Regions from separate parts of the Thauera mechernichensis genome, predicted to be linked through region 1. Evidence: predicted binding sites of a transcription regulator. Region 1 holds the regulator's gene; the other holds the start of a gene.
The links. The regulator sigma-54, encoded in region 1, starts transcription at its own class of promoters, with help from an activator protein. The targets are predictions, from matches to a motif close to TGGCACGCTTNCTGCTNA.
Positions count from the first base shown of each region.

Region 2: P7F68_RS01765 (PEP-CTERM sorting domain-containing protein) is a predicted target of sigma-54. The motif match lies at 5,470-5,487, and genes of this name have one in related genera.

Region 1 is NZ_JARQZE010000003.1:185,944-195,592, reverse strand. It holds gene P7F68_RS05910 (lytic transglycosylase domain-containing protein) at 1-189, opposite strand, end outside; gene P7F68_RS05905 (5-formyltetrahydrofolate cyclo-ligase) at 244-837, shown strand; gene ilvA (threonine ammonia-lyase, biosynthetic) at 855-2,384, opposite strand; gene P7F68_RS05895 (AsmA family protein) at 2,459-4,312, opposite strand; gene hprK (HPr(Ser) kinase/phosphatase) at 4,326-5,261, opposite strand; gene ptsN (PTS IIA-like nitrogen regulatory protein PtsN) at 5,230-5,715, opposite strand; gene hpf (ribosome hibernation-promoting factor, HPF/YfiA family) at 5,852-6,175, opposite strand; gene P7F68_RS05875 (RNA polymerase factor sigma-54) at 6,193-7,659, opposite strand; gene lptB (LPS export ABC transporter ATP-binding protein) at 7,682-8,404, opposite strand; gene recX (recombination regulator RecX) at 8,391-8,840, opposite strand; gene recA (recombinase RecA) at 8,857-9,649, opposite strand, start outside.
Region 2 is NZ_JARQZE010000001.1:336,530-346,178, forward strand. It holds gene P7F68_RS01740 (FUSC family protein) at 63-1,142, shown strand; gene P7F68_RS01745 (peptidoglycan -binding protein) at 1,147-2,274, shown strand; gene P7F68_RS01750 (hypothetical protein) at 2,314-2,739, opposite strand; gene P7F68_RS01755 (porin) at 2,748-4,013, opposite strand; gene P7F68_RS01760 (DUF2721 domain-containing protein) at 4,037-4,426, opposite strand; gene P7F68_RS01765 (PEP-CTERM sorting domain-containing protein) at 4,548-5,426, opposite strand; gene icmF (fused isobutyryl-CoA mutase/GTPase IcmF) at 5,682-8,948, opposite strand; gene P7F68_RS01775 (AraC family transcriptional regulator) at 9,191-9,649, shown strand, end outside.

The DNA.
Region 1 (9,649 bases):
GTAGGGGTCGAGCACGTGCGTGTCGCGTATCGCAGCGAGGCGCTCGAGTCGTGCCTGATCCCCCTTGCGCAGCGCCTCGCGCGCGGCGACGATACGGTCCGCTCCGGTCTCGCCCGGTGACTGTGCGGACACGCTTCCGGGCAGCAGGAATGCTGCGCTGAACAATGTTGCCCAGAATGCTTTTCTCATGCTGTTGCCTGCTCCCATTTCAAGGCTGAACATACCACAGTGACGGATCATCCATTGGCCCCCGCAAGCGCGCTCGACGTCGACTCTGCTGCACAGCGCAAACGCCTGCGCGAGGCGGCATTGCGTGCCCGGCAGGCAATGCCGGAGGCGCAGCGCGCCTGCCTGACATTGCGCCTGGCGGCGCATCTCGATGGATTGATGGCGCTGCTCCAGCCCCGACGGCTTGGCTTTTGCTGGCCCTATCGCGCCGAGCCCGATCTGCGTCAGTGGGTGTGCGGCTGGCGCGTTGCCGCGCCCGGGCGTGTGGCCGCCTTGCCCGTGGTCTTGGAGCGCGATGCCGCGATGGTGTTCCGCGCATGGGAGCCGGACCAGCCGATGGTGCTGGACCGCCACGGCATCCCGCACCCGGCCGCGGGCGACAGCCTGATACCCGATGTCGTCCTCGTTCCGCTCAACGCCTTCGATGACTGCGGCTTCAGGCTGGGCTACGGCGGCGGCTACTTCGACCGCACCCTGGCTGGCATGGACACTGTTGCAGTCGGTGTCGGTTTCGAACTCGGGCGCGTACCGAGTACGCTGCCACAGCCCCACGACAAGCCTATGGAGTGGATCGTCACCGAGGCGGGGGCGGCCAGGGCGCTGCCCTGAGCCTTCCGCCGTGGGGGTCAGCCGGTGCTGGCCGACAGGAACATGCGATAAGCGGGATTGTCGCTCTCGGCGGCGTATTCGTAGCCGAGGCGCTGCAGGAAGTCGTCGAAGGCGGCCTTATCCTGCGGAGGTACCTGCATGCCGACCAGGACGCGGCCGAAGTCCGAGCCATGGTTGCGGTAGTGAAACAGGGAGATGTTCCAGTCCGAGCGCAGGTTGGAGAGGAAGTTCATCAGTGCGCCGGGGCGTTCGGGGAAGATGAAGCGGTAAACCACTTCGTTCTCGGCCTGTGGCGAGCGGCCGCCGACCATGTAGCGCACATGGGTCTTGGCGAGTTCGTCGTCGGTGAGATCGATGGCCGGCAGTTCGTGGCGTTCCAGCATCTCGACCAGGCGCGCGACCTCGTTGCGGTTGTGTACGGTGACGCCGACGAAGATGTGTGCCTGCTGCGGGTGGGCGTAACGGTAGTTGAACTCGGTGATGTTGCGGTTGCCGAGGACACTGATGAACTTCTTGAACGAGCCCGGCTTCTCCGGAATCGTCACGGCGAGCACGGCTTCGCGCTGTTCGCCGAGTTCGGCGCGTTCAGCCACGAAACGCAGACGATCGAAGTTCATGTTGGCGCCTGAGGCTACGGCGACCAGGCTCTTGTCGCGCAGCTTGTGGCGGCGGGCGTATTCCTTTGCGCCTGCGACCGCGAGTGCGCCGGCCGGCTCGAGGATCGAGCGGGTGTCCTCGAACACGTCCTTGATCGCGGCACAGATGGCGTCGTTATCGACCACGATCATTTCGTCCACATATTGCTGGCACAGGCGGAAGTTTTCGGCGCCGACCTCCTTCACTGCGGCGCCGTCGGCGAAGATGCCGACCTGTTCCAGGGTGACGCGCTTGCCCGCCGCCAGCGATTGGGTCATCGCGTCGGCGCCTACCGCCTCGACGCCGATGATCTTCGTCTCCGGGCGCAGGCGCTTGATGTAGGCCGCCACGCCGGCGATCAAGCCGCCGCCGCCGACACAGCAGAATACCGCGTGGATCGGCTTTGAATGCGCGCGCAGGATCTCCAGGCCCACCGTGCCCTGGCCGGCGATCACGTCGGGGTCGTCAAAGGGGTGGACGAAGGTGAGCTTTTCGCTCTTCTCGAGTTCGAGCGCATGCGCATAGGCGTCGGAATAGGACTCGCCGGCGAGCACCACTTCGCCGCCACGCGCCTTGACCGCATCGATCTTGATCGCCGGCGTGGTGCTCGGCATCACGATCACGGCACGCACGCCAAGCTTCGCCGCCGAAAGCGCCACGCCCTGCGCATGGTTGCCGGCGGAGGCACAGATCACGCCGCGCTTGAGGGCCTGGGGCGAGAGCTTGGCCATCTTGTTGTAGGCGCCGCGGATCTTGAAGCTGAACACGGGCTGCATGTCCTCGCGCTTGAGGAAGATGCGGTTATGGGTGCGTGCCGACAGGTTTGCAGCAAGGTCAAGCGGGGTCTCGACGGCGACGTCGTACACCTGCGCGTTGAGGATGCGTTCCAGGTAATCCGAGGGGGTGGTCATGGGCGGCCGAAATCCTGCTGCAAAGCGAACGAGGGTATCAGCCGCGGCGGCTGGCTCGCAAGGGGCGGCAGCGTTCAGCGCAGCAGGTCGCGAAGGCCGCGGCGTAGTGTGTCCTGCACGCCCTCGGGTACGCGCTCGCGGATACGCTCATCGATGCGCTCGGCCGCGCGTTCGCGCAAGCTGTCCGCCACCAGCGATTCGATGTCGAGTGCGAACCTGGGCTCGGCAAACGGGCCGCTGATGCGGATGGGGATGGTGAGTCCGCGCAGGCTGGCGAGTTCGTCACCGCCTTGTCCGGCCAGGGTTGCGACGGCGCTGGCGCGCAGCCGGTAGTCGATGGTCTCGTTGATCAGGCTGGCGCTGCCGGCGCCGGTGAGTCTGAGCAGGGGCGCGCGCAGCGCGAGGTCGTCATTGCGGACCTGGCCGTTGGCGATGCGAAGTGTCGCGCTCAGATCCGTGAAGTCGGTCTCGTTTCGCCCGCTCGGAGAGGGCGCTGCCGTTCCACGTATGCGGGCGGACGCCTCGCGCATCATCTGGGCGATGTTGATGCCCTTCAGCGCGCCATCGACGATGCGCAGGTCCACCTGGCCGGTGATGCTGCGGCGCAGGCTGTCGGTGCTGTCGGCGTTGCCCTGCAGGCGGGCCTGCACCGTGGCGCGGCCTGCGATGCGTGCTTCCGTGCCGCTGAAGTCGCGCAGGAAGGGGGCGAGCTGAATGTCCTCGAGACGCTCATCGAGCGTGAGCCGAAGCGGGCTGCGGCGCGCATCGATGCCGACCTTGCCGCTGTAGCGTCCGCCGTAGAGCGAGGCCGACAGTGGGGCGAGCCTGAGCTGTCCGTCCTCGGCCTGCAGGACGAGGTCGACCTCGCTCAGCTGCAGGCCGTGCGCGCGCAGGCGGCCGACACGCAGGCGACCGTCGGCAGCGAGCGTGACGAGCGCGCTGGGGTTGCGCGCTGCCGCGGTTGCGGCGCCCGCCGGGGCGGGCGCGACCTGTGCGCCGGCGGGCAGGTAGGCGTCCAGGTCGAGGTTGTCGATGTCGAGATCGAACTGAATTGCGGGGCGCGTGGGCTCGGTGACGGCAACGCGGCCTTCGATCCGGGTGTCGTCGACGATGGCATGCAGCCGTTCGAACACGATCGAGTCGGCGTCTGCGCGCAGCGCCGCTTCGATCTGCCCCCGGGGCCGAATGCCGTCGCTACGGCCGAAGCGCACCGACAGGTCCGATAGCTCGACCACCTCGTCCTGGATGCTGATGCGGACACGCGAGTCGATTGCGATGTCCATGGTCGCGCTCATCCCGCTGCTGCCCAGCGTGAAGCTGGATTGCAGCGGGAAGGGGGCTCCCGGCCTGATCTCGCTTGCCTGAAGCTGGAGTTTGGTGAGTTGCAGCTGGGTGTTGTCGCGGAGATCGGTCCACGACACGCTCGCCCCCTGGATGTCGATGCCCCCAATCGCGAGTGCGAGTGCGCCGGCCGTCGTCGCGGTGTCGCCCCGGGGCGCTGCGGCTGGCGCGCTCCCCGCAGTGTCCGCGTCCGCCGTCGACCAGTTCGTACGCCCGTCGGCCGCACGCACCAACTTGAGGGCGAGGCCGTCGATGGCGATGCGGTCGATGTCGAGTTCGCCGCGCAGCAGCGGCAACAGGCGTGCGCGGGCCTGCAGCCTGGCAATGCGGGCAAAGGGGGCGTCGCCGAAACCTGGCGCATCGGCAAGGACGGCATCCCTTGCCTCGATGCCCAGCCATGGATAGAACGAGAGATTCAGCGTGCCATCGATCTGCAGCGACCGACCGGTGTGGCGCATGAACTCGGCGGTGATGCGCTCGCGGTGGTCGTTGGCGTCGAAGCGCAGTGCGATCCAGGCTGCAAGTGCAGCGACGAGCGCGATGAGGATGCCGATCGTGATCAGCAGATAGCGTATCGGCGTTCTCATCGCGCCGCCTGCATCAGTCTTCCGGCGGCGTCATCGCCCGCGTCTGGCGTTCGATGAAGTCCTGGGTCGAATCGATGCCACGCAATTGCAGGATGGTCGAGCGCACCGCCGCCTCGAGCAGAACGGCCAGGTTACGGCCGGCCGCAACCGGCAGCACGACGCGTGCAATTGCAACGCCCAGGATGTCCTGGACCTCTTGCTGCAAGGGCAGGCGGCTGGGATCGCCGGGGCCCGGCTGGCGGCGCTCGAGGTGGCAGATCAGGCGCAGGCGCATCTTCCGGCGGCACGCCGTTTCACCGAAGATGGTGCGGATGTTGAGAATGCCCAGGCCGCGCACTTCGATGAAGTCCTGCAGCATCTCGGGGCTGCGCCCCTCGAGTACGGTGGGAGCGATGCGCGACAGTTCGACGACGTCATCGGCCACCAGGCCGTGACCGCGGGAAATGAGCTCCAGCGCGAGCTCCGATTTGCCTGCACCCGAGTCGCCGGTGATCAGTACGCCCAGTCCGAGCACATCCATGAACACGCCGTGCAGCGAGGTCTTCTCCGCCAGCTCGCGCGACAGGTAGAGCCGCAACTGGTCGATCACGCTTGCCGATGGGTGGGCTGCGCTGAACAGTGCGACGTCGTGTGCCACGCAAACCCCATGCACGATATTGGGAACTTCGCAGCCGTCGGCGACGATCAGGGCTGGCGGGTGCGCGGAGCAGATCTCGTTGAGGTGGTGAGCAACCTTGTCGTTTGACTGGCGGCGCGCCCATTCGAGCTCCGCCGCGCCCATGACCTGCAGCCGTGTGGGGTGGATGAGGTTGAGGTGGCCGACGAGATCGGCCGGCCACATGCGGTCCTCGGCGACCGCGAGGCTCGCGCCGAGGTTGCCGCTGATGTGGTTCAGCTGCAGGTTGTCGCGATGCGCCTCATACAGCCGCGCGACGCTGGTCTGCCGCATCGGCGCCCCAGTTCATGAACATCTGGTGGATATGGTCCGCATCCGGCGCGGCTTGCAGCGCTTCGCGGAAGCCGCGGTCGCTGAACATCTGAGCCAGCTCGGAGAGCAGTTGCAGGTGGGTCTCGTTGGCTTGCTCGGGGACCAGCAGCACGAACAACATGTTCACCGGGCGGCCATCGGGCGAGTCGAACTGCACCGGGCTCGCAAGGCGCAGGAACGCACCTGCCGCCTCCTTGAGACCCTTGATGCGCCCGTGCGGAATCGCAATGCCCTGGCCGAGGCCAGTGGAGCCGAGGCGCTCCCTCGCGAACAGGCTGTCGAACACGGTGCTGCGCCCGATGCCCTGATTGTTTTCGAACAGCAGGCCCGCCTGCTCGAAGACGCGCTTCTTGCTGCTCGCGTCGAGGTCGACCACCACATTGGACAGTGGCAGGAGTTGGGATATCAGGCTCATTCGCTGGAGGGTTCGCGCAATATCGCAGGCATTCCGGTCGCAGGGTGCGACCGGCCGTCCCGGGGCATGCTGGCGCCGCGTCTTGGAAACGGGCGCATTATAACCATACCCCGGACGTGGGGCTGAAACGAAAGCGTCAGGCTTCGGGGGCCTGGTGCTTGATCGTCTCGTGGTTGTGGTCGGCCAGTTTCTGCTTGTACTTCTGCACCTGGCGGTCGAGCTTGTCGGTCATCGCGTCGATGGCCGCGTACAGGTCGGCATCATCGCTTTCGACGAAGATGTCCTTGCCGCGCACGTGCAGGGTGACCTCGGCCTTCTGCTTGAGCTTCTCGACCGAGAGGATCACCGCGACACTGGTGACGTTGTCGAAGTGACGGATGACGCGATCAAGCTTGGAGGTGACGTAGTCGCGAATGGCCGGAGTGACTTCGACGTGGCGCCCGGTGATGTTGAGATTCATGTTGACTCCTGTTTTTGTCAGATGGATTTGCGCAGGCTGACCGGCGGGATATTGAGGGATTCGCGATACTTGGCGATCGTGCGCCGTGCGACCACGATACCCTGCTGGCCAAGGACTTCGGCAATCTTGGCGTCGGACAGCGGTTTCTTGCTGTCCTCGGCGTCGACCAGTTGGCGAATCAGCGCGCGAATCGCCGTGGACGAGGCCGCTCCACCGGTGTCGGTGGCGACGTGACTACCGAAGAAATACTTGAGTTCGAACACCCCGCGCGGACTCGCCATGTACTTCTGCGTGGTCACGCGCGACACGGTGGACTCGTGCAGCTCGAGTTGGTCCGCGATCTCCCGGAGGGTGAGTGGTCGCATTGCCACCTCCCCATGATCGAAGAACTGCCTCTGCTGGTCAACGATGGCCTGGGACACCCGGAGGATGGTGTCGAAGCGCTGCTGCACGTTCTTGATCAGCCAGCGTGCCTCCTGCAACTGTCCGCTCAGGCCGCCACCCTGGCCGCGGTTCTGCTGCAGCAGGCTGGCATACAGGCGGTTGATGCGCAGACGCGGCATTGCCTCCTGGTTCAGGCTGACCGTCCACCGCCCGCGCAGCTTGCGTACGACCACATCCGGCAGTACGTAGCGCGTCTCGGCGTTCGAGTAACGCGAGCCGGGGTGGGGGTCGAGGCTGCAGATCAGGGCATGGGCGGCGCGCAGGGCTTCGTCGTCGCAGCCGGTCAGCTTCTTGAGCTTGACGAAGTTGCGCTCGGCGAGCAGCTCGAGGTGCTTGTCGACGATCTCGAGCGCGAGCGTGCGCGTCGCCGAAGCCGGCAGGGTACGGAGCTGCAGCGACAGGCATTCGCTGGGGCTGCGCGCGCCGATGCCTGCGGGCTCGAGGTTCTGTACGTGGCGCAGCGCGATGTTCAGGTCATCGACATCGACGTCGGCGTCGTCCGGAAGCAGTTCGAGGAGCTCATCGAGCGGCTGGTGAAGGTAGCCGTCGTCATCCAAGGCTTCGATGATGAAGCGCACGAGGGCGCGGTCGCGGTCTGACAGCGGCGACAGCGACACCTGCTGGTCGAGATGGTCACGCAGGGAGACGCCAGCCGCCTGCAGTTCCTGGTAATCGACGTCGTCGTCGTCCTCGCTGCGGCTCGATGCGCCGCTGCCGACATTGGACCAGTCCATGCCTTCGTCGGCGCTGCCATGGTCGGCATGGTCGCCGGCCTCGCTGTCCGCAGCGCTGGCTGGCGCCTCGGGGGTGTTTGCCTGTTGCTGTCTGGCCTCGTGCTCGGGGGGGCTGCCCGGTGGTAGCGGTGGTACGAACTCGACACCGTCGCCGTCGCTGCGCTCGAGCATCGGGTTCTCGAGCAGGAAGCGCTCGATCTCCTGGTTCAGCTCGATGGTCGACAGCTGCAGCAGCTTGATCGACTGCTGCAGCTGCGGCGTCAGGGTAAGGTGCTGGGAGAGCTTGAGCTGGAGGCTTGGTTTCATCGCTGTCGACGCGCGCGCGGATTCACAGGCGGAAATGCTCGCCCAGGTAAACCTGGCGCACCCTTTCGTTGTCGATGATCTCGGCCGGTTCGCCGCTTGCCAGTACCCGGCCCTCGCTGATGATGTACGCACGATCGCAGATGCCGAGCGTCTCGCGCACGTTGTGGTCCGTGATCAGCACGCCGATGCCGCGCTCCTTGAGGAAGCGGATGATCTTCTGGATGTCGATGACCGCGATCGGGTCGACCCCTGCGAAGGGTTCGTCGAGGAGGATCAGGCGCGGGTCGGTTGCAAGTGCGCGCGCGATCTCGCAACGTCGGCGCTCGCCGCCGGAGAGTGAGACGGCGGTGTTGTCGCGCAGGTGGTTGATGCCAAGCTCGAGCAGCAGTTCGTCGAGCCGGGTCTTCACCTGGTGCGCATCGAGCCCCTGGAGCTCGAGCACGGCACGGATGTTTTCGGCCACGGTGAGCTTGCGGAAGACGCTCATCTCCTGCGGCAGGTAGGACAGGCCCAGACGCGCACGGGCGTGGATCGGCAGGTGGGTGAGGTCGGTGCCGTCGAGGTTGATCTGGCCGCCGTCGGCACGGACCAAGCCTACGATCATGTAGAAACAGGTGGTCTTGCCGGCGCCGTTGGGGCCGAGCAGGCCGACGACCTCGCCCGAACCGACCTCGAAGCCGACGTCGTGGACCACGGTGCGCGCCTTGTAGCGCTTTTGCAGGCTGGAGACCTTAAGCAGACTCATCGCGGGGTTCTTTCAGCAGCTTGCGGATCAGTTCGGGTGCAAAGCCGCGGGTTTGCAGGAAACGGGCCTGGCGCGCCCATTCGCGCGCATCCGCCGGGGCCGCCTGGAAGCGGCTGCGCAGCACTGCGCGGGCACGCTCCAGTTCCGATTCTACGCACTCCGTGGCGAGTGTTGCCTCGATCAGTTCACGGTCGATCCCGCGCCGCGTCAGCTCGCTGCGCAGGCGGCTGCCGCCGAAGCGGTTGGCACGGGTGCGCACGTAGGCTTCGGCGTAGCGGCTGTCGGACTGCAGGCCGAGCTCGCCCATGCGCTCGATCACTGCCTGCACCTCGTCGGCCTCGCCGTGGGCGGCCAGCTTGCGCGCCAGCTCCGCGCGCGAGTGGTCGCGGCGGGCAAGATGGCGAAGCGCGCGTTCGCGCAGGCTGGGGGCGCCCATGGTGTCCTGGCTAGGCTCAGCTTTCCGTGGCCGTTGCCGGTGCCGCTGGCGGCAGTTCGGGCAGGCCGACGGCGACGCGGACCTTGTTTTCGATTTCGCGCGCAAGCGTCGGATTCGCACGCAGGAATTCGCGTGAGTTGTCCTTGCCCTGGCCGATCTTGTCGCCCTGGTAGGCATACCAGGCGCCGGACTTGTCGACGATCTTGTGTGTCACGCCCAGATCGATGATCTCGCCCTCGCGCGAGATGCCTTCGCCGTAGAGGATGTCGAAGTGGGCTTCCTTGAAGGGGGGCGAGACCTTGTTCTTGACGACCTTGACTCGGGTTTCGGAGCCGACCACCTCGTCGCCCTTCTTGATCGTGCCGGTGCGGCGGATGTCCATGCGCACGGAGGCATAGAACTTGAGTGCATTGCCGCCCGTGGTGGTCTCCGGGCTACCGAACATGACGCCGATCTTCATGCGGATCTGGTTGATGAAGATCACCAGCGTGTTGGTGCGCTTGATGTTGGCGGTGAGCTTGCGTAGCGCTTGCGACATCAGGCGCGCCTGCAGGCCGGGGAGCTGGTCGCCCATCTCGCCCTCGATCTCGGCCTTGGGGGTGAGCGCGGCGACCGAGTCGACGACGACCACGTCCACGCCGCCGGAGCGCACCAGCATGTCGGCGATCTCGAGCGCCTGCTCGCCGGTGTCGGGCTGCGAGATAAGCAGGTCCTGGATATTGACGCCAAGCTTCTCCGCGTAGCCGACGTCGAGCGCGTGCTCGGCGTCAATGAAGGCTGCCGTGCCGCCCAGCTTCTGCATCTCGGCG
Region 2 (9,649 bases), on a different contig from region 1:
CCCGCACCCGATTACCCGAACCGGGCGCCTGCGCGGCGCCCTGCATCCAGGAAAAGCCCTCGATGGAACGCAAGGCCTTCACCAAACCCGTCCATGTCACGACCTGGATGGGCATCTTTCTCGCCCTCGTCGCCGCGCTGGCCGCCGTGCTCGTGCCCCAGCTCAAGCACGCCTTCGTCGCCAACGCCGCCTTCAACGGCGTCATCCTGTTCGTGCTCGCGGTCGGCATCGCGGTCAACCTGCGCCAGGTCTGGCGCCTGCAGCGCGAGGTGCTGTGGATCGAGGACTTCCAGCACGGCGAGGCCGGCCCCGCGCCGGGCGGCCTCAAGCCGGTGCTGCTCGCCCCCATGGCGCGCCTGCTGTCGACCCGCAAGCGCGGCCAGTTCCACCTGTCGCCCACCTCCACCCGCTCCATCCTCGACAGCGTGCAGATCCGCCTCGAGGAACAACGCGACCTGTCGCGCTACCTCATCGGCCTGCTCATCTTCCTCGGCCTGCTCGGCACCTTCTGGGGCCTGCTCGTCACCATCCGCTCGATCGGCGAGATCATCGGCAACATGAGCGTCGGCACCGACCCGGTCGCCATGTTCGAAGCCCTCAAGACCAAGCTCGACGAACCCCTGGGCGGCATGGCGACAAGCTTCTCGACCTCGCTGTTCGGCCTCGCCGGCTCGCTCGTCGTCGGCTTCCTCGACCTGCAGTCCGGCCACGCCCAGAACCGCTTCTACAACGAGCTCGAGGAATGGCTGTCGCACATGACCAAGCTGCCCTCCGGCGTCGGCGCCGAAGGCGAAGGCAACGTGCCCGCCTACGTGCAGGCCTTGCTCGAACAGACCGCCGAGAGCATCGAACGCATGCAGCGCTCGGCGGCGGAGTCCGAACGCGAGCGCCGCGCCACGGCCGAGCACCTGGGCGAGCTCAACAACCAGCTCACCCGCCTCGCCGACCTCATCACCCGCGAATCGCGCGACCTCTCCAACCTGTCGGCCAGCCAGGACGACCTGCGCGCGCTGATCCGCCAGGTGGCCCAGCAACCGGCGCAGGGCGCGCAGTTCTCCGAAGATCTGCGCGCCGAGCTGCGCCTGCTGTCGCGCACCATCGGCGCCGCCCTCGGCGGCCAGGGCGGCAACCGGGCGGAATGACGACATGGCCTTGCTGACCCGCCGCCGCCGGCCGATGGACTTCTGGCCCGGCTTCGTAGATGCCCTCGCCTCGCTGCTGATGGTGATGGTGTTCGTGATCCTGATCTTCGTGATCGGCCAGTTCGTGCTCGCCGACGCCGTCAGCGGCCGCGACCGCGCGCTCGAACGCCTCAACGCAGAACTCGCCACCCTTGCCCAGACCTTGAGCCTGGAGCAATCGGCGCGCGCGCGCGCCGATCTCAAGGTAGGCGAGCTCAGCGCCTCGCTCGCCAGCACCGAAGCCGAGCGCGAAGCCCTGTCCACCGAGCTGTTCGCCGCGCGCGACGAGCTTCATGCGGCCCAGGACGACGCCAAGGCCCAGCGCGAGGAGGCCGCCCGCCTCAGCACCGACATTGCCGCCCTGCAGCGTCTCAAGGCCGAGCTCGAAGCCGAGGCCGCACGCCTTGCCAGCGCGCTCGACACTTCCGAGCGCGGCCTCAAGGAACAGCAGGAGATGTCCGCCGCCGCGATCGCCCAGGTCGAACTGCTCAACCGCCAGCTTGTCGCCGTGCGCGAGCAGCTCGAACAGCTCAATGCCGCACTCGCCTCGGCCGAGGCCGCCACTCGCGACAAGGATCTCAAGATCGAGGAACTCGGCCGCGAGCTCAACCTGGCCCTGGCTGCACGCGTGCAGGAACTGGCACGCTACCGCTCGGAGTTCTTCGGCCGCCTGCAGGCCGTGCTCGGCAGCCGCAAGGACATCCAGATCGTCGGCGACCGTTTCGTGTTCTCCAGCGAGGTGCTGTTCCCCAGCGCCTCCGACGAGGTCAGCGCCGACGGCATGATCCAGCTCACCCGCCTGGCCGAAACGCTCAAGACCCTCGCCAGCGAGATTCCCACCGACCTGCCCTGGGTGTTGCAGGTCGACGGCCACACCGACCGTCGTCCGATCGCCACTGCCCGCTTCCCGTCGAACTGGGAGCTGTCCACCGCGCGTGCGCTCGCCATCGTGAAGTTCCTGCGCAGCCAGGGCATTCCACCGGAACGCCTGGCCGCCACCGGCTACGGCGAGTTCCACCCGCTCGACGCCCGCAGCACCGACGAAGCCTACGCCCGCAACCGCCGCATCGAGCTCAAGCTCACCAGCCGCTGAACCTGCACCGACGGGCAAGGGGCCACGCCCCCTTGCCCGTCACGGCAGCGGCAGGCGGAACACCACCCTGACGCGCTCATCGATATCGGCGCTCGCCACCGCGGCGAGCGCATGCGGCTCAGCGGCCACACGGTCGACCGCGGCCGCCCCATCCTCGAGCAGTTGCGGCGGCTGGGTACGGCCGGAAAAGCGCAGCCGAGCCCAATAGGCATCGACCTCGGCGATCTCCTGGCGCACCAGCTGGCGGTAGAAAGGCGCGCGATACGCATCCACCTCGTAGATCGTGGCACGCTCGCCAAAAGGCAGCGCCCGCGTGCGCCCGAGAAAGAGGTGCACGACCTGGGTACGCTCGAGCGCCACCACCCCGCTCGCCGGATGTGCGATCACGACCAGTTCGTCCGCGAGCACCGCCCCGGCCAGGGCAAGCGATCCGAACAGCATGGACACAAGACGCCGCGTGATCATGCCGGCGCTCAAAAGACGAAATCCAGCGCGGCGGTAAACACGCTCACGCCGCGCGGCCCGACGCTGGTACCGCTGCCATCGAGCAGCATCGACGAGCGTTTGGCCTCGATGCGGTCAAGCTGCAGCTTCAGTGCCGCATTCGGCATCAGGTCGTAGCGCACGCCCACGCCCCAGGAGTACTGGTCGCTGGCGATCAGTCCGGTGGCCCGCCCATACCCATCGCGGACCAGCAAGAGCTCGGCACGGTCCACAGGCAGGTCGAGCGGCCGCGCCTGCGGCGTGAGCTTGCCTCGTGAAGTCGTGACGAATGGCTTCCACGAGCCCGCCCGATAAGCCAGCATCGCGCCCAGTCCCTGGCCCTTGAAGCCAGGAAAGCGATTCATCCGCACATCCACACCGATCAACTGGGCCGACCATGGGCCCTGCCGCCAGTTCAGTGCAAGCCCCAGGTACTTCAGGTCGCTATTGCCGCCCTCCATCTCCGCGGCGCGCTGACGCGCCTGCGCCGCAACCTCAGGTGACAGTGCAGGTGCGACCTCACGCAGCGCTCCGGCCAGGGGCGCAAGCAAGCCATCATCGGGGGTACGCACCTGGCCCCAAGCGAGCCGCACCCCCAGCGCGCTGGACTCCCACTGCAGCGTCGCCCCAAGGGTGCTCGAGCCTTCGCGCTGGAACAGGTGCGCCCCCCGATAGTCCTCGCCACGCGTCCGTCCACCGTATAGCTTCAGGCTCAGTTCGCCCTCGCCCACCAGGGTGCTGGCGCGCAGATCCACGCCATCGAAGTGGTCGAAGGTGAATTGCCCGTACAGGTCGGTATAAGGGCGCACCGTGGTGTAGGCATAGCCGACATGGGGCGAGTCGCCATCCATATAGATGTCCACCCCAAGTCGGCCGGCGCGCAACTCCAGGGCGGGTGTCGGCGAATACTTGACGAAGCCCCAGCTCAGGCGCGGCGCCCACTCCCCTTTGCCGTCCTTGCGCACCACGACCTGCGCCATCGATGACCAGCGTGCGTCGACCTGTACATCGGCCTGCACCCCCAGCACGGAATCGATCCCGGTCTCGAGCCGTCCGGCCTGCGCACCCTCGCGCTGGTCTGCGCGGGCGCGGAACTGGGTGTCCTGCGCATCGTGATAGCTCGCTGCCAGGGTGCCAAAGCCGCTGAAGCGCAAGCCCGTTCCGGCTCCTGTCGCGCCCTCCTGTGCGGCCGGGCTCGCCGCCCCCCAGCACAACAGGCCCGCCGCCACCCAGGCCCGCGCCCCGCGTCCGCGCATGAATGCTCCGCGCTCGAGCCCCCTCATTTGCCCGCCGCCTCCAGATCCTTCACCACCACCGACAAGGCCTCGGTCGAGATCAGCACTTCGACGAGCGAGAGCACCAGCGATAGCGCCAGGGTAAGGATGCTGGCGCCGAACAGCAGCTTGCCCGGCACCTGCGCGTCGAGGAACAGCGCGAACATCGACAATGCACACAGCAAGAAGCTGAACACGCCGAAACCCTGCATGTACTGGGTCAGCGCAATGCGGCGCTTGAGCCCTGGCAACTGGCGCTGCACCAATTCCGCCCCGCGGTCGGCCGAGGCACCGAGCTGGCGCACGACCTGGGCAAGCGTCAGAAAACGGTTGGTATAGGCCAGCAGGAGCAGCGAAATGGCAGGAAACAGCAAGGCGGGTGTCGTGAGGTTCATGCTTGGTCTGGTAAACGTGACTGCGACAGGGATCCAAGCCCCATTCTAGCCCTCGCACACGCCCCAAAAGCAGATCGCCGCGGCATTGCTGCCGCGGCGATCTGCCTTGATGCAATTGGGATCAGCGCATGCGCCGACGGTTCACCGCGCCCAGAGCGAACAGCGCCATGCCCATCAGCAACAGGGTGGGGGGTGCAGGCACCGGAGTCGGTTCGTCGCCGCAACCGCTCGTGCAACCGCCCGCGTAGGCTTCGGTCACGATGGTCACATAACGCCCCTGGAAGCTCCCGGAGTCGTTGATCGACAGATAGCCCGTCGGCACCGAGGTGAAGCCGCTGTGCGACGACGTGCCCCAGTTGCTCAGGCCCGCGGTGGTCAGGCCTTCATTGACCGGGAAGCCGGCCGTCGCCGCCGGGATGACCACCGATTCTTCCTGGAAGTACGCCGTCGTACCGGCCAGTTCGGCCGCCAGGAAGGAGTTGGCGTTCGACCACCACTGGCTGCCCGAGCCGGCCCAGCCGTCGGCCAGCGACACGATGCCCAGACCGGTGCCGCTGCCGGCCCAGTTGACCGCATTGATCAGGAAGCCGCGCGGGCCGTCATCAACTGCGCCCGGGCCGTTGATGTAGTGCCAGTCGGCATCCTGGCCCGACAGGAAGGTGCGCGTGCCGCGCGCCGCCTCGATCTCGGACTTGGCGCCAAGCAGGCGGGTGGCATCGAAGCCCATCCCGAAAGTCTGGCTGGAGCCGATGACCAGCACGTCATACGCGCTGAAGGTGGGCGTGGGGTCGGACGAGTTCCACAGGGTGAAATTCCAGCTCAGGCTGCCATCACCGGCCGGGTCGTAGCTTGCGGCACCCGCGGCCAGATTGGTCATCTGCGTGTTGTAGGCCGAACCCTGGCCGTACCACAGGACGTTGATGGAGGCCGAATGCGCGATGGGCGCAACGCCGATTGCAGCGACGCAGGCCGCGGCGGAAAGAAGATGCTTCAGGGACATGATAGGACCTCATGGGCGTGTTCAAGGAGCTGCTGCACCCCTCCAAGCAAGCCGCATGCCAACACCACAAGCCACTGTTTTATTGCGACTTCCTTACCAGCACCAGGACTGCCTGTAAAAAGAGCCGACACCTTGCCCCCCGGCGGCAGCGCTACCGGCCCCACTCCGACCCCACTCCGGCTCATCCTGCCGGCGCAAAAAAAACGGCGCCGAAGCGCCGGATCCCACAAAGGGAGAGGGAGGGAGCGGGTTGCCTTACATGCTGCGGCGGTACTGGCCGCCGACCTTGTAGAGGGCATCGGTGATCTGGCCCAGCGAGCAGTAGCGCACCGCGTCGACCAGCACCTCGAACACGTTGGTGTTGGCGATCACGGCCTGCTGCAGCTTGGCCTGCCACTTCGGCGCCTCGGCCTTGTTGCGGGCATGGAAGTCGGCCAGACGCTTCAACTGGCCCTGCTTTTCTTCCTCGGTCGAGCGCGCGAGCTCGATCTCCTGCTGGGCCTGACCCTTCGGGTTGAGGAAGGTGTTCACGCCGATGATCGGGTAGGAGCCGTCGTGCTTCTTGTGCTCGTAATAGAGCGACTCCTCCTGGATCTTGCCGCGCTGGTAGCCGGTCTCCATCGCGCCCAGCACGCCGCCGCGGCTGGCGATGGCCTCGAACTCCTTGAGCACCGCCTCCTCGACGAGGTCGGTGAGCTCGTCGATGATGAAGGCGCCCTGGTTCGGGTTCTCGTTCTTGGCCAGGCCCCACTCGCGGTTGATGATGAGCTGGATCGCCATCGCGCGGCGCACGGACTCTTCGGTCGGCGTGGTGATCGCCTCGTCGTAGGCGTTGGTGTGCAGCGAGTTGCAGTTGTCGTAGATCGCGATCAGCGCCTGCAGCGTGGTACGGATGTCGTTGAAGTCCATTTCCTGCGCGTGCAGCGAGCGGCCCGAGGTCTGCACGTGGTACTTCAGCTTCTGGCTGCGCTCATTGGCGCCGTACTTGTTCTTCATCGCCACCGCCCAGATGCGGCGGGCGACGCGGCCGATCACCGAGTATTCCGGGTCCATGCCGTTGCTGAAGAAGAAGGACAGGTTGGGCGCGAAGTCGTCGATGTGCATGCCGCGCGCGAGGTACGACTCCACGTAGGTGAAGCCGTTCGACAGCGTGAAGGCGAGCTGGCTGATCGGGTTCGCGCCGGCCTCGGCGATGTGGTAGCCCGAGATCGACACCGAATAGAAGTTCTGCACCTTGTTATGGACGAAGTACTCCTGGATGTCGCCCATCATCTTGAGCGCGAACTCGGTACTGAAGATGCAGGTGTTCTGGCCCTGGTCTTCCTTCAGGATGTCGGCCTGCACGGTGCCGCGCACGGTCGACAGCGTCCAGGCCTTGATCTTGGCGTACTCGTCCTCGGTCGGGTCGCGGCCGTTGTCGGCCTTGAACTTGGCGACCTGCTGGTCGAGCGCGGTATTGAAGAAGAAAGCCAGAATGATCGGCGCCGGGCCGTTGATCGTCATCGACACCGAGGTCGTCGGCGCGCACAGGTCGAAGCCGTCGTACAGCACCTTCATGTCGTCGAGCGTGGCGATGGACACGCCCGAGTTGCCGATCTTGCCGTAGATGTCCGGACGCGGGTCGGGGTCGCAGCCGTACAGCGTCACCGAGTCGAAGGCGGTCGACAGGCGGTGCGCCGGCATGCCCTCGGAGACCCGCTTGAAGCGGCGGTTGGTACGGAAGGCGTCGCCCTCGCCCGCGAACATGCGGGTCGGGTCCTCGCCCTCGCGCTTGAACGCGAACACACCGGCGGTGTAGGGGAAGGAGCCGGGAACGTTCTCCTTCATCAGGAACTTGAGCGTCTCGCCCTCGTCCTCGAAGTTGGGCAGCGCCACCTTGCGGATCTTGCTGCCGGCCAGCGAGGTGTGGGTGAGCTGGGTGCGGATCTCCTTGTCGCGGATCTTCACCACGTACTCGTCGGCGGCGTACAGCGCCTTCTCGGTCGGCCACTGCTCGAGCAGCTTCTTCGCCTGCGGGGTGAGCTCGCCGTCCTTCCAGTTGATGAGTTCGTCAAACGAACCCGCGTCCTTGCCGCACTGCTCGAACAGCCCCTTGGCGATCTTCAGCGACTGGCGCTCACGCGCCACGCGGGCCTGCTGCTCGACGTGCTTGTGGTAGCCACGGACGGTATCGGCGATTTCGGCCAGGTAGCGGGTGCGGTCGGCGGGGACGATGGCACGGCCTTCCGAGGACGCCTTCACGCTCACCACCGGCAGCTTGCTCTTGGCGACTTTCAGGCCCTTGCCCACCAGCGCCGGCAGCATGGCCTGGTAGAGCGCGGTGACGCCGTCGTCGTTGAAGCGCGCCGCCATGGTGCCGAACACCGGCATCTCTTCCGGGCGCTGGCCGAACAACTCGCGGTTGCGCTGGTATTGCTTGGCGACGTCGCGCAGCGCGTCGAGCGCGCCCTTGCGGTCGAACTTGTTGATGGCGACGAAATCGGCGAAGTCGAGCATGTCGATCTTCTCGAGCTGGCTGGCGGCGCCGAACTCGGGGGTCATCACGTACAGCGACAGGTCGACGAAGGGCACGATCGCGGCATTGCCCTGGCCGATGCCCGAGGTCTCGACCACCACCAGGTCGAAGCCCGCCAGCTTGCACGCGGCGATGACTTCGGGCAGCGCGGCCGACACTTCCGAGCCGGTGTCGCGGGTGGCGAGCGAGCGCATGTAGATGTTGTCGTGCTCGATCGCGTTCATGCGGATACGGTCGCCCAGCAGCGCGCCGCCGGTACGCTTGCGCGAGGGGTCGATCGACACGATCGCGAGCTTGAGCTTGTCGTCCTGGTCGAGACGGAAGCGGCGCACCAGTTCGTCGGTGAGCGAGGACTTGCCCGCGCCGCCGGTGCCGGTGATACCCAGCGTCGGCACCTTGGTCTTGGCCGCAGCCTCGATCAGCGCCTTCCTGACGTCGTCGCCGTAGCCGCCGTTCTCCAGCGCGGTGATGATCTGCGCCAGCGCACGGCGATCGCCGGCGGCCAGCGCCTTCAGCACGGCGTCGGCCTTCTGCGGCGCGGCCTTGGTGATGTCCATGTCGCAGCGCTCGACCACGCTGTTGATCATGCCCTGCAGGCCCATCTTGGCGCCGTCTTCGGGCGAGAAGATGTGGGTGACGCCGTACTCGTGCAGCTCCTTGATCTCGGCCGGCACGATCACGCCGCCGCCGCCGCCGAACACCTTGATGTGCTCGCCGCCGTTGGCCTTGAGCAGGTCGATCATGTACTTGAAGAACTCGACGTGGCCGCCCTGGTAGCTGGTGATGGCGATGCCCTGCACGTCTTCCTGCAGCGCAGCATTGACGATCTCGCCCACCGAGCGGTTATGCCCCAGGTGGATGACCTCGGAGCCGGTCGACTGCAGGATGCGGCGCATGATGTTGATCGAGGCATCGTGGCCGTCGAACAGGGCCGCGGCGGTGACGAAGCGCACCTTGTTCTTCGGCTTGTAGGGCGACAGCTTGTGCGCAACGCTGAGGTCGGTCATTTCGGTCATCTCCAGGTTGGATGAGATCTAACCCTGCAATCTTAGAAGCCCGACACCGCCATTGCCATTGCGCTTGCCGACGCTAATCGTGCAAAATCCGCCAACAACACCCCCGCCGCGCACCGCCCCCCGTAGGCGCGGCGCCCGGCACGCATCGCCCCTCCCCGTAGGAGCGGCGCAAGCCGCGAGGGTTTGAAGGCGACTCGCCCATGGCAATAACGATTCTGTGCGCTCGAACAACCATGCCCGACACCGCCCCCCACTCCACGCTGCCCCCACGCCTGCGCCGCGGCCGCGCCACGGTAGCGCCCGGCTTCGTCAGCGGCATGCTTGCCGGCTACGTGCGCCGCGGCCACGACCCGGCGCCCCTGCTCTCCCGTGCCGGCATCGACCTTGCAGATACAGCCAGCCGCATTCCCGTCGAGCGCTACGCGCTGCTCTACAACCTGTGCATCGAAGCGCTCGACGACGAAGCCTTCGGCCTGCTGCCACAGCCGATGCCGCCGGGCAGCTTCGAATTCCTCTGCCGCGCCATGCTCGGCGCACCAACGCTCGACAAGGCGCTCGGGCGGGCAATCCGCTTTCTGCGCATCGTACTGCCGGGCTTTCGCGTCGAACTGCAGCGTGACGGCGCGCAGGCAAGGCTCCTGATCGACGATGAAGGCCGGCTCGGCCCCCTGGCCGACGACCCCGCCCGCGTG